DNA from 2 places in the Paenibacillus sp. FSL R5-0908 genome. Region 2 is predicted to be linked to the other one. Evidence: riboswitches for the same ligand, from Rfam matches in the RefSeq annotation. Region 2 holds a riboswitch; the other holds the start of a gene.

Region 1 (4,399 bases), 4.1 Mb from region 2:
ACTTATACCTTATATTTTAATAAATGAACAGTTCATTTCCTCATCGTATCACAATCTGAACAGCTTGAAAAACTTTTTACTTTCTCAGCAAGATACCATCCAGCAGAAAGAGTCCTTACATTGCTGCTTGCACCCGGTGAATCAAAATTCCTTGAGTCTGTCGGACACAGATGACGTTATTAGTTAGTATTTAGCCTTTGGAGCATAGTTATGGACTCCAGCGACGCTATTCCTTGACAAAAGACTCATGAAGGCTGGTTTTTTAGCGCAATAGCTGCTGTGGAGTCCGTTAACATTCCAAATGTGTAATAATGCTGTGTCTAAGGTCATCTGTGTCCAATAACGAAAAGGCCAAAAAGAAGAGCTATCCCAGCAGCCAATTCCCGGCTTATGAGACAGCTCTATTTCATCCTCCGTCTAACACCAGCTCTAAATCAACGGTGAGATAGATCCTCGATATTTTCCAGCAATTCAGTGCCGATCCGGGTTGCCGTTACTTTTACTTCGTTTCGATTTCAGCCCGCGCAGCCTCCAAAGCATGACCAAGATCAGCAATTAGATCCTCCGCATGTTCAATGCCGACCGAGAAGCGCAGCAATCGATCATCTACACCCACCGCATTCCGAATCTCCACAGGAATGTCCGCATGCGTCTGTACTGCAGGATAGGTCATTAGCGATTCAACCCCGCCGAGGCTCTCCGCGAAGGCAATAAGCCGGATATGACGAAGCAGAGGCTCTACGTATCTGGCATCTTTTAATTTGAAAGAAAAAATTCCGGTATTGCCCGAGGACTGGCGATTCTGGATTTCATATCCCGGATGATCCGGCAGGCCTGGATGAAACACTTCCGCAATCGCCGGATGCTCTTGCAGATAGCGGGCAATTGCTAATGCATTACTCTCGTGCCGTTCCATACGCAGGGCCAGTGTCTTCATGCCTCTCATCAGCTGATAACTGTCTGTTGGCCCAAGCACAGCGCCAATAGAGTTATGTAGAATCGCTATTTCAGCGGATAATTCAGCTCCTTTAGATACAATAAGACCAGCAAGTACATCATTGTGTCCGCCCAAATATTTGGTAGCACTATGGACTACAATGTCCGCACCTAATTCCAGAGGACGCTGGAAAAATGGAGTCAGCAGTGTATTGTCTACAATTGTGAGCAGCCCATGATGGCGGGCCCAAGTAGCAACGGCTGCAATATCCGTAACCATCATCAAAGGATTCGTTGGCGTTTCAATAAATATTGCCTTCGTATTTGGAAGACGTGAAGCCTCAAGCGCATCCAAATCATTCGTATCTACATAGGAAGCAGTGATTCCAAACTTGGACATAATTCGTTCCAACAAACGATAGGTCCCGCCGTAAAGATCCAGCGAAACGATCAAGTGATCGCCTTGCCCAAACAGGGTAAATATGGTTTGAATAGCTGCCATCCCAGAACTACAGGCAAAACCTGCATCACCAGACTCCAATTCCGCAGCCGCGTTCTCCAGTACGGAACGGGTTGGACTTTTGGTACGGCTATAATCGAAACCTGTGCTCTGCCCAAGCTTCGGGTGACGGAATGCCGTAGCATTATAGATAGGAAAATTAATGGCTCCGGTAGCCGGATCTTCTTGTGAACCTATTTGTGCCAGTCTGCTTTCAATCCTAAGTTTGTCGTCCATGATAAATGCCTCCTAAATTGTAATGTAGCGCTGATCTTAATAAACAATCGGGTCGATATCGTAAGGTGTCTCTTGATATACATAGTAATTGAGCCAATTAGAGAATAATAAGTTGGCATGTGCACGCCACACTGCAGGAGGTGTTCTTTCTGGATCATCTTTAGGGAAATAGTGTTTCGGCAAGGCCATCTCCATGCCTCTCTCCAAATCACGATCATATTCCCATTTCAAGGATAACGGATCGTATTCGGAATGTCCGGTCACAAATATTTGTTTGCCGTCGGTCGTAGCTACTAGATACATACCAGCTTCTTCGGATTCCGCCAGAATCTGCAGATCTGGATTGCTCTCAATATCTTCGCGGGAGACATCGGTATGACGGGAATGCGGTACATGGAATACCTCGTCAAAGCCGCGCAGCAATTTAATGTTATTTTGATTAATCGTATGGGAGAATACTCCAAAACATTTTTCAGGCAAAGCCACTTTACGAACACCAAAATGATGATACAACCCTGCCTGTGCCGCCCAACAGATATGCATGGTCGAAGTCACATTATCCTTGCTCCATTCAAAAATCTCTTTTAGCTCTTCCCAATAGGATACTTCCTCAAACTCCATTTGCTCTACAGGTGCTCCTGTAACAATAAGACCATCCAAACGGCGGTGGCTGATCTCGTCGAAAGTTTTGTAAAAGCTTCTCAAATGCTCAGCAGAAGTATTCTTAGAAGTATGTGAGCGTGGGTGCAGCAAGGTAACGTCAACTTGTAGCGGTGAATTTCCTATTAAACGCAGCAATTGAGTCTCCGTCGTTTCTTTAGTCGGCATGAGATTCAGAATAGCAATCCTTAGTGGACGGATATCCTGATGGAAAGCCAAACTATCATCCATCACAAAAATATTTTCACCGGATAGTATTTCTTTTGCTGGTAAACTGTCGGGAATTTTAATTGGCATTGTCTTTCCACTCCTTAACTGTATTTAGGTTATGTTGTCAAATCGCGGCTATCTGAACAATAAAAAGACCTTTCTCGGAAAACGAGAAAGGTCATATCTACTGTCATATGCGCCTCTCTCATCTGCCAGAAACTTTTGGACGGGGTTTAGTCGTCAACAAAGTTCCGCAAGAATTAGCACCGTGCGTTCACACGCCGGTTGCCGGGTTTCATAGGGCTAGTCCCTCCACCTGCTCTTGATAAGATTTAGCTGTATTCAATTAAATTTCTTTAAAATTTACTTTAAATCATGAACCTCCTTTTCGTCAAGTCCATACAATGCTGAAGTAGCCTCAAAGTAACAATAAATTTGCTTGAAAGAGGCATACTCCGTTGTTATACTAGACAAGTATTTCATACCTGAACGAAAAGAAGAGGTGAGAAGAAGAATGGAAGGCGACCCGAGCTCGCAATTAAGTGTACAGAATGAGCAACCACACAGGATAATCATCAGCTTGCCGGCGGCGGGAGCAGTTCTTCTTCATGCCCTCGAATCGTCATTCGGCCTCTTGTATTGATTGTAACGCCGGCCAAGCTGATTTTTTTCTCTGTGCTTAATTAGCAGTCCCTGGTGAAGACCCGGGGATAGAAGGAGTGGAATCAGATGAAAATCCGGCTGGTGAATGCAGGGGTTTTTACACCTATTGATGAAATTGATGAAACATTGACACCCCCAACAGAAGGGTTCTATTGGATTGATGCAGATGTGGAGGATTTGGAGCTGCTTCAGCCCCTGTTCAACCTGCATGATCTCGCTGTTGAGGATTGCCTTAGTGAAGAGGATCAACGTCCAAAGATCGAAATATACGAAAGTCATTACTTTATTGTTGTAAACAGCATCCGCTTTGATGATGAGGAGATCTTCCTGCGGGCGCTCAATATATTCTTGGGCAGACATTATATTATTACTGTAACGAAACAAAAGATTCACGAGCTACGCGTCCTGAAGCCCATGTTATGGGAACAAGAGGTTAGCGAACCTGACCAATTCCTTTACCTGCTTATTGACCTTGTCGTAGATAATTATTTCTCCGTAGGTGACCGAATTGAAGCCCGGATTGAGAAGCTTGAAGAGGATATTCTAATGCATACCAAGAAATCTCATCTGAGTGAGATTATCGGTCTTCGAAGTGAAATCTTATGGTTAAAGAAGATGCTGGGACCACAGAAAGAGGTTATCAATACCCTGAACAAAAAAGACCTCCGTCTGATTGATGATCAGCTGCAGAAATATTTTAGCGACATTTATGAAAATGCAGTTAAAATATCAGAAACTTTTGAGACGTACCGCGATCTCATGGGCAACTTACGTGAGGCCTACCAATCCAGTATCGCCAACCGCGCCAATGAAATTATGAGAGTATTTACCGCGATTACAACGATATTCATGCCTTTGACCGTAATTACCGGAATCTATGGGATGAACTTTGATCATATGCCTGAATTGCATACGAAATACGGTTATTTTGCCGTGATAGGTCTAATGTTGACGTTAGGCTGTGGGATGCTGTATGTATTCCGCAAGAAAGAATGGCTATGAAAATAAACGGACGAATAGGTAAGACGAAGGCCCTTTAACCCTATGGTGTAAGGAAGCCTTCGTCTTTTTGATATGAGAAAAAGCTACTAGAAACTGGTCGCCATGTCCACTTTAGGAGCTTGCTCCCGCCGGAAACGAATGCGCATCAGCCGTAGACGTTCATAATAGCTATCCAGCCCTTCTGCTGCTGAA
Region 2 (4,399 bases):
TGCGTTTGGTGCTGTTGTAGCAGCCGAGCTCCCAGCATTATTAGATGCATTGTTGTTACCGCAAGCTGCAAGCACCGCAACCAGTGTCAGGCTAAAAAATGTAAGTAGTACTTTTTTCATTGTAAATCCCCCTCTAATCTATATTTTGTATTGAATAAGGATATATATGGATGTACCTTATTTCCGTGTGTAATGTTTTACGAGCCGGTCACCGGCCATTTGTAGCAATTGCACCAGTACGACAATAAATATTATAGAAACAATCATAATCTCCGTCTCATAGCGGTGGTAACCATAACGAATCGCCAAGTCACCTAATCCGCCGCCCCCAACCATTCCAGCCATTGCTGTATAGGAGACCAGTGTAACCAGTGTGATCGTAACTCCAGCTAGCAGACCTGGACGAGCTTCTGGCAAAAGAACACGCATAACAATTTGATTCGTCGATGCTCCCATACCTTGTGCGGCTTCGATGACTCCGCGGTCTACCTCTCTTAACGACGTCTCTACCAAGCGGGCAAAAAACGGAGCTGCACCAATCACCAGAGGTGGAATCGTACCGAGTACACCAATGGAGGTTCCAACAACGGCTTTGCTGAAAGGAATTAGAGCCACCATCAAAATGATAAAGGGTACGGAACGTAGAATATTTACAAGTAATGATAAGACCGAGTAAGTTACTCTGATTACTATACTATTCGATTTCCCCCATAAATACAATAGAATTCCGAGTGGTAAACCAAGAATAATTGTGAACAATCCGGAAAAAAATATCATTTTTATAGTAGCAACCGTAGCATCCATCATTTCTTGCCAATTTAGATCTGCAAAATTCATTACGAAATCACCTCCACATCAAGGCCTTGAGCAATTAGTCTGGAGATCGTTACAGCAATCGCCTCAGCTGGCCCTTCGAACCGCACAATCATCTGTCCATAAGGCACATCTTTAATCGTTGAAATGGTACCATGTAAGATTGCAAAGCTTACACCCGTATCACGCACGACATCGGATAGTGCCGAACCGTATGTTTTTTCTCCGAAAAAAGTAATTTTGACAGCTTTAGAGTTATCCCCGGCAGCAGCATCAAGCGCCACTCGAAGAGGTCCTTCATTCTGTGTCTCACTGCGGATGAAATCACGTGTAACCTCATGCTGCGGCTTGAGAAATACCTCTGTAACTTTGCCTTGCTCAACAATCCCACCACCATGAATGACCGCGACACGGTCGCAGATGCTCTGGATTACATGCATTTCATGCGTGATCAGCACAATGGTCAAATGGAATCTTTTATTAATATCGAGCAGCAGCTTAAGAATGGAGTCCGTTGTCTGGGGATCAAGCGCAGAAGTGGCCTCGTCACACAGGAGTACATCGGGGTCACTGGCTAGCGCCCGGGCGATGCCGACCCGCTGCTTTTGTCCTCCAGATAACTGAGAAGGATACTTATCTTTATGTTCTTCAAGCCCAACTAGAGCGAGCAGATCTTTCACTTTTGTATCAATAGCTGTTCTAGATGTGCCTGCAAGTCGCAGTGGAAAGGCAATATTATCGTATACGGTCGCCGAAGATAGCAAATTGAAATGTTGAAAAATCATCCCAATCTTGCGCCGCTGTTCCTGCAGCTGACCTTGGTTAAGACTGGTTAGCTCAACACCGTCTACCCAGACCTCTCCTTCTGTCGGACGTTCCAACAGATTAATGCAACGGATCAATGTACTTTTCCCGGCTCCAGAGTGGCCGATGACTCCGAATATTTCACCTTTCTCGATGGACAGATTTAATCCAGAAAGTGCTGTTGCCGCATTACTCCCTTTTCCATAAACCTTTGTTATCCCTTTTAGATTAATCAACTCTCGTCGCCCCCCCTTTATACTTCACTTATTCTATACAAAAAAACCTCCAACGATCGATGCAGATCGCAAGAGGCTCTGTGGGTTTATTAAGACAATGCCTTCTCATCTGCCAACGACCGCAACCTGCGCCATTGTAGGAATTAGCACCATGACATTTGTACAACGCTTCACGCGCTGGATACAAATCGGTTGCCGGGCTTCATCGGGCCTATCCCTCCGCCGCTCTCGATAAGATAAAGTTATGAAATTATATTTTTTCTGAAATCGTACATACTTTAATGCAAGCATAAGTATAGTGAGTTTATCGATTTTTGTCAAAAGGAAATATATTGAACGATTACGATTTTATGCTCTTTGCCTTGCTTATTTCCTTACGCAGCTGTTCATTGCTGTAGCTGAATGCCGCAATTAATGTCTTACAGTTCATTTCGAGCGATTGTTTTAAATCCTCAAGATGGCTATCCAGATCCTCGAGCTGAATTTTGTCATGCAGACCCTGGTGCCGCTGCCACAGATCATCTTGCATTTCGGAATTCATATAATGAATTTCAGCATTTCTGCGCTTGCGTAAATTCTCCAATGGATCGCGGTAGGAGTTCTTAATCTGCTCCAGTTGATCCGCTAATGCAGGATGCACATTCAATAATTGAAGCTGACGCAGCACTGTAAAGTAAGAAAAGTGCGTTTTTAATTTGGATGTTTTGAGATCATAAAAATGATTCAGTACCGTCCCAAGCTTGTCCAGGAGAGAGAAAACCCGGATAAAGCCATCTTTATAAAAATAAACATAACGTGCATAATCGCCCTGTTCCACCGGTGTCATATCATCCATATAACCCGCAATCACTAATTTCCGGTAAAAAGCGGCCGCGAACCAACTTTGCTCCAGTTCATCCAGAGAGGAAATCAGCCCACGTGTCCAAATCTCCAGCTTGCGGTATTCATGGTCATTATCCTCATGGGCACTCATTTCCTTGCGCAGCAATGCTGCAAAAGTGGCCATATTCTCCATCGCATCAGCCAACACACCACTGTTCTTTCGAGGCGGCTCTCCAAGTAATACCCGCAGCATATCCCAGTCCTCCTAAAGTTTTGTTCAGCGTCTGCTTCCATGGACTGCTTCGTACAAAACTCGCGACGTAAGCATCGGCCAATCAGCTCCACGATATACCGATTTCCACTTTATTATTCCGCGGGTGAAGCACCTCTATCCACGGAGGGAATGTTCTACCAAGGCGGTGGAATCATTGGGTTCGTTACATTTTTTCCAGACACGACACTACTCGCGCGATTTAACTGCCAGACTCTTACACTCATATAACATAAGACACCAAACAAACTGGCAATCAGCAAAATATGAGCCAAAGCGGCAAATATGTACAATCTTTCATTATCTAAGGTGTAAACCACAGCCGCCCCACTAAATACCTGCATCAAGCATAACAGCACTGCAGCTACACCTAGCGCTCTAAGCTCTGGATAATCCTTATGTTTCCAAAATGCTAAATGCCCAAGCAGCGCCGTAAGCATGAATAAGATCAAAGCCGCAATACGATGCATAAAAACAACACCCACACCTCCGGAAAGCTCTGGAACCCATTCTCCATTACAAAGCGGCCAACCCGAACACCCGCCTTGTGAATCCGTATGACTTACAAAAGCTCCCATATACACGACAATATAAGAATAGATGGCAGTAAAACAGGTTAAATTGCGAAAAGCCTTACTTACAGGCTTCTTTTGAGCCTCCAGCTTATGATCATATTCGCGCGCTTCATGCCATCTCTTGGTTCCAAGAGCCAACATCATAGCGCTCGAAAAGGCGATCAAAGAAAAACCCATATGCAGCGCCATTACAGCGGCGGATTGGGATTTAATTACTGCAAGCGCTCCCATACCACCTTGAACGATGACGAATAATAAAGTCATAAATGCATATCCCAGCAAATCGCGCCGAGTACGGGCATAACGCCAAAAAGCAAACATCGAGGCAAGTGAGAATAACCCCGCCAAACCGCTAAACAAGCGATGGGTGTATTCAATCATCGAGCCTATAGTATAAGCCGGAATTAATTTCCCATGACAGAGCGGCCATTCATTTCCGCATTCCAAGCCCGATCCAGTCTTCGTCACTACCGCTCCTCCGAGTACAGCGAGGAACATGATAAGGCAAGTAAGATAACTAAGCCATTTCAACTGATTTGTCGTCAAAAATATCACCCGCAGTTTTTAGTAATGAAGAAGCAGCCAGACTTATATTTCAAAAAACCACCGCTTTTGCACAAACAGGCGAAAGCGGTGGTTCCTTAGGAATTACTTTTGAAGGCTTTGATGCACTTGGACCGCTTTATCAAGGAAATTCTCAATCTCTTCACGGGATTTGCGCAATTTATTAACGAATCTAACCAATTCCCGTCCATCCGAATATGCGACGAAGCTTGGAATACCCATAATATTTTGTTCTTGGCTAACATCGCCCACGGCATCAACATCTACCTCAACCAGTGTAAGGCGGTCTGCATAAGCCTGCTCTACCTCTGGGA

The links. Region 2 has a riboswitch for S-adenosylmethionine ahead of MKZ09_RS28205 (methionine ABC transporter ATP-binding protein). Riboswitches for the same ligand answer to the same signal wherever they lie in the genome.
Region 1: another riboswitch for S-adenosylmethionine. It lies ahead of metA (homoserine O-acetyltransferase MetA); the one in region 2 lies ahead of MKZ09_RS28205 (methionine ABC transporter ATP-binding protein).

Annotation. Positions count from the first base shown of each region.
Region 1 covers NZ_JBBOUV010000001.1:2,134,463-2,138,861, reverse strand. Annotated here, with positions in the region: gene MKZ09_RS09325 (PLP-dependent transferase) at 500-1,672, opposite strand; gene metA (homoserine O-acetyltransferase MetA) at 1,709-2,629, opposite strand; SAM riboswitch class I at 2,745-2,874, opposite strand; gene corA (magnesium/cobalt transporter CorA) at 3,272-4,207, shown strand; gene MKZ09_RS09310 (HRDC domain-containing protein) at 4,294-4,399, opposite strand, start outside.
Region 2 covers NZ_JBBOUV010000001.1:6,220,599-6,224,997, forward strand. Annotated here, with positions in the region: gene MKZ09_RS28195 (MetQ/NlpA family ABC transporter substrate-binding protein) at 1-120, opposite strand, end outside; gene MKZ09_RS28200 (methionine ABC transporter permease) at 178-807, opposite strand; gene MKZ09_RS28205 (methionine ABC transporter ATP-binding protein) at 837-1,853, opposite strand; SAM riboswitch class I at 1,956-2,091, opposite strand; gene MKZ09_RS28210 (Cthe_2314 family HEPN domain-containing protein) at 2,194-2,928, opposite strand; gene MKZ09_RS28215 (COX15/CtaA family protein) at 3,084-4,076, opposite strand; gene MKZ09_RS28220 (thioredoxin family protein) at 4,170-4,399, opposite strand, start outside.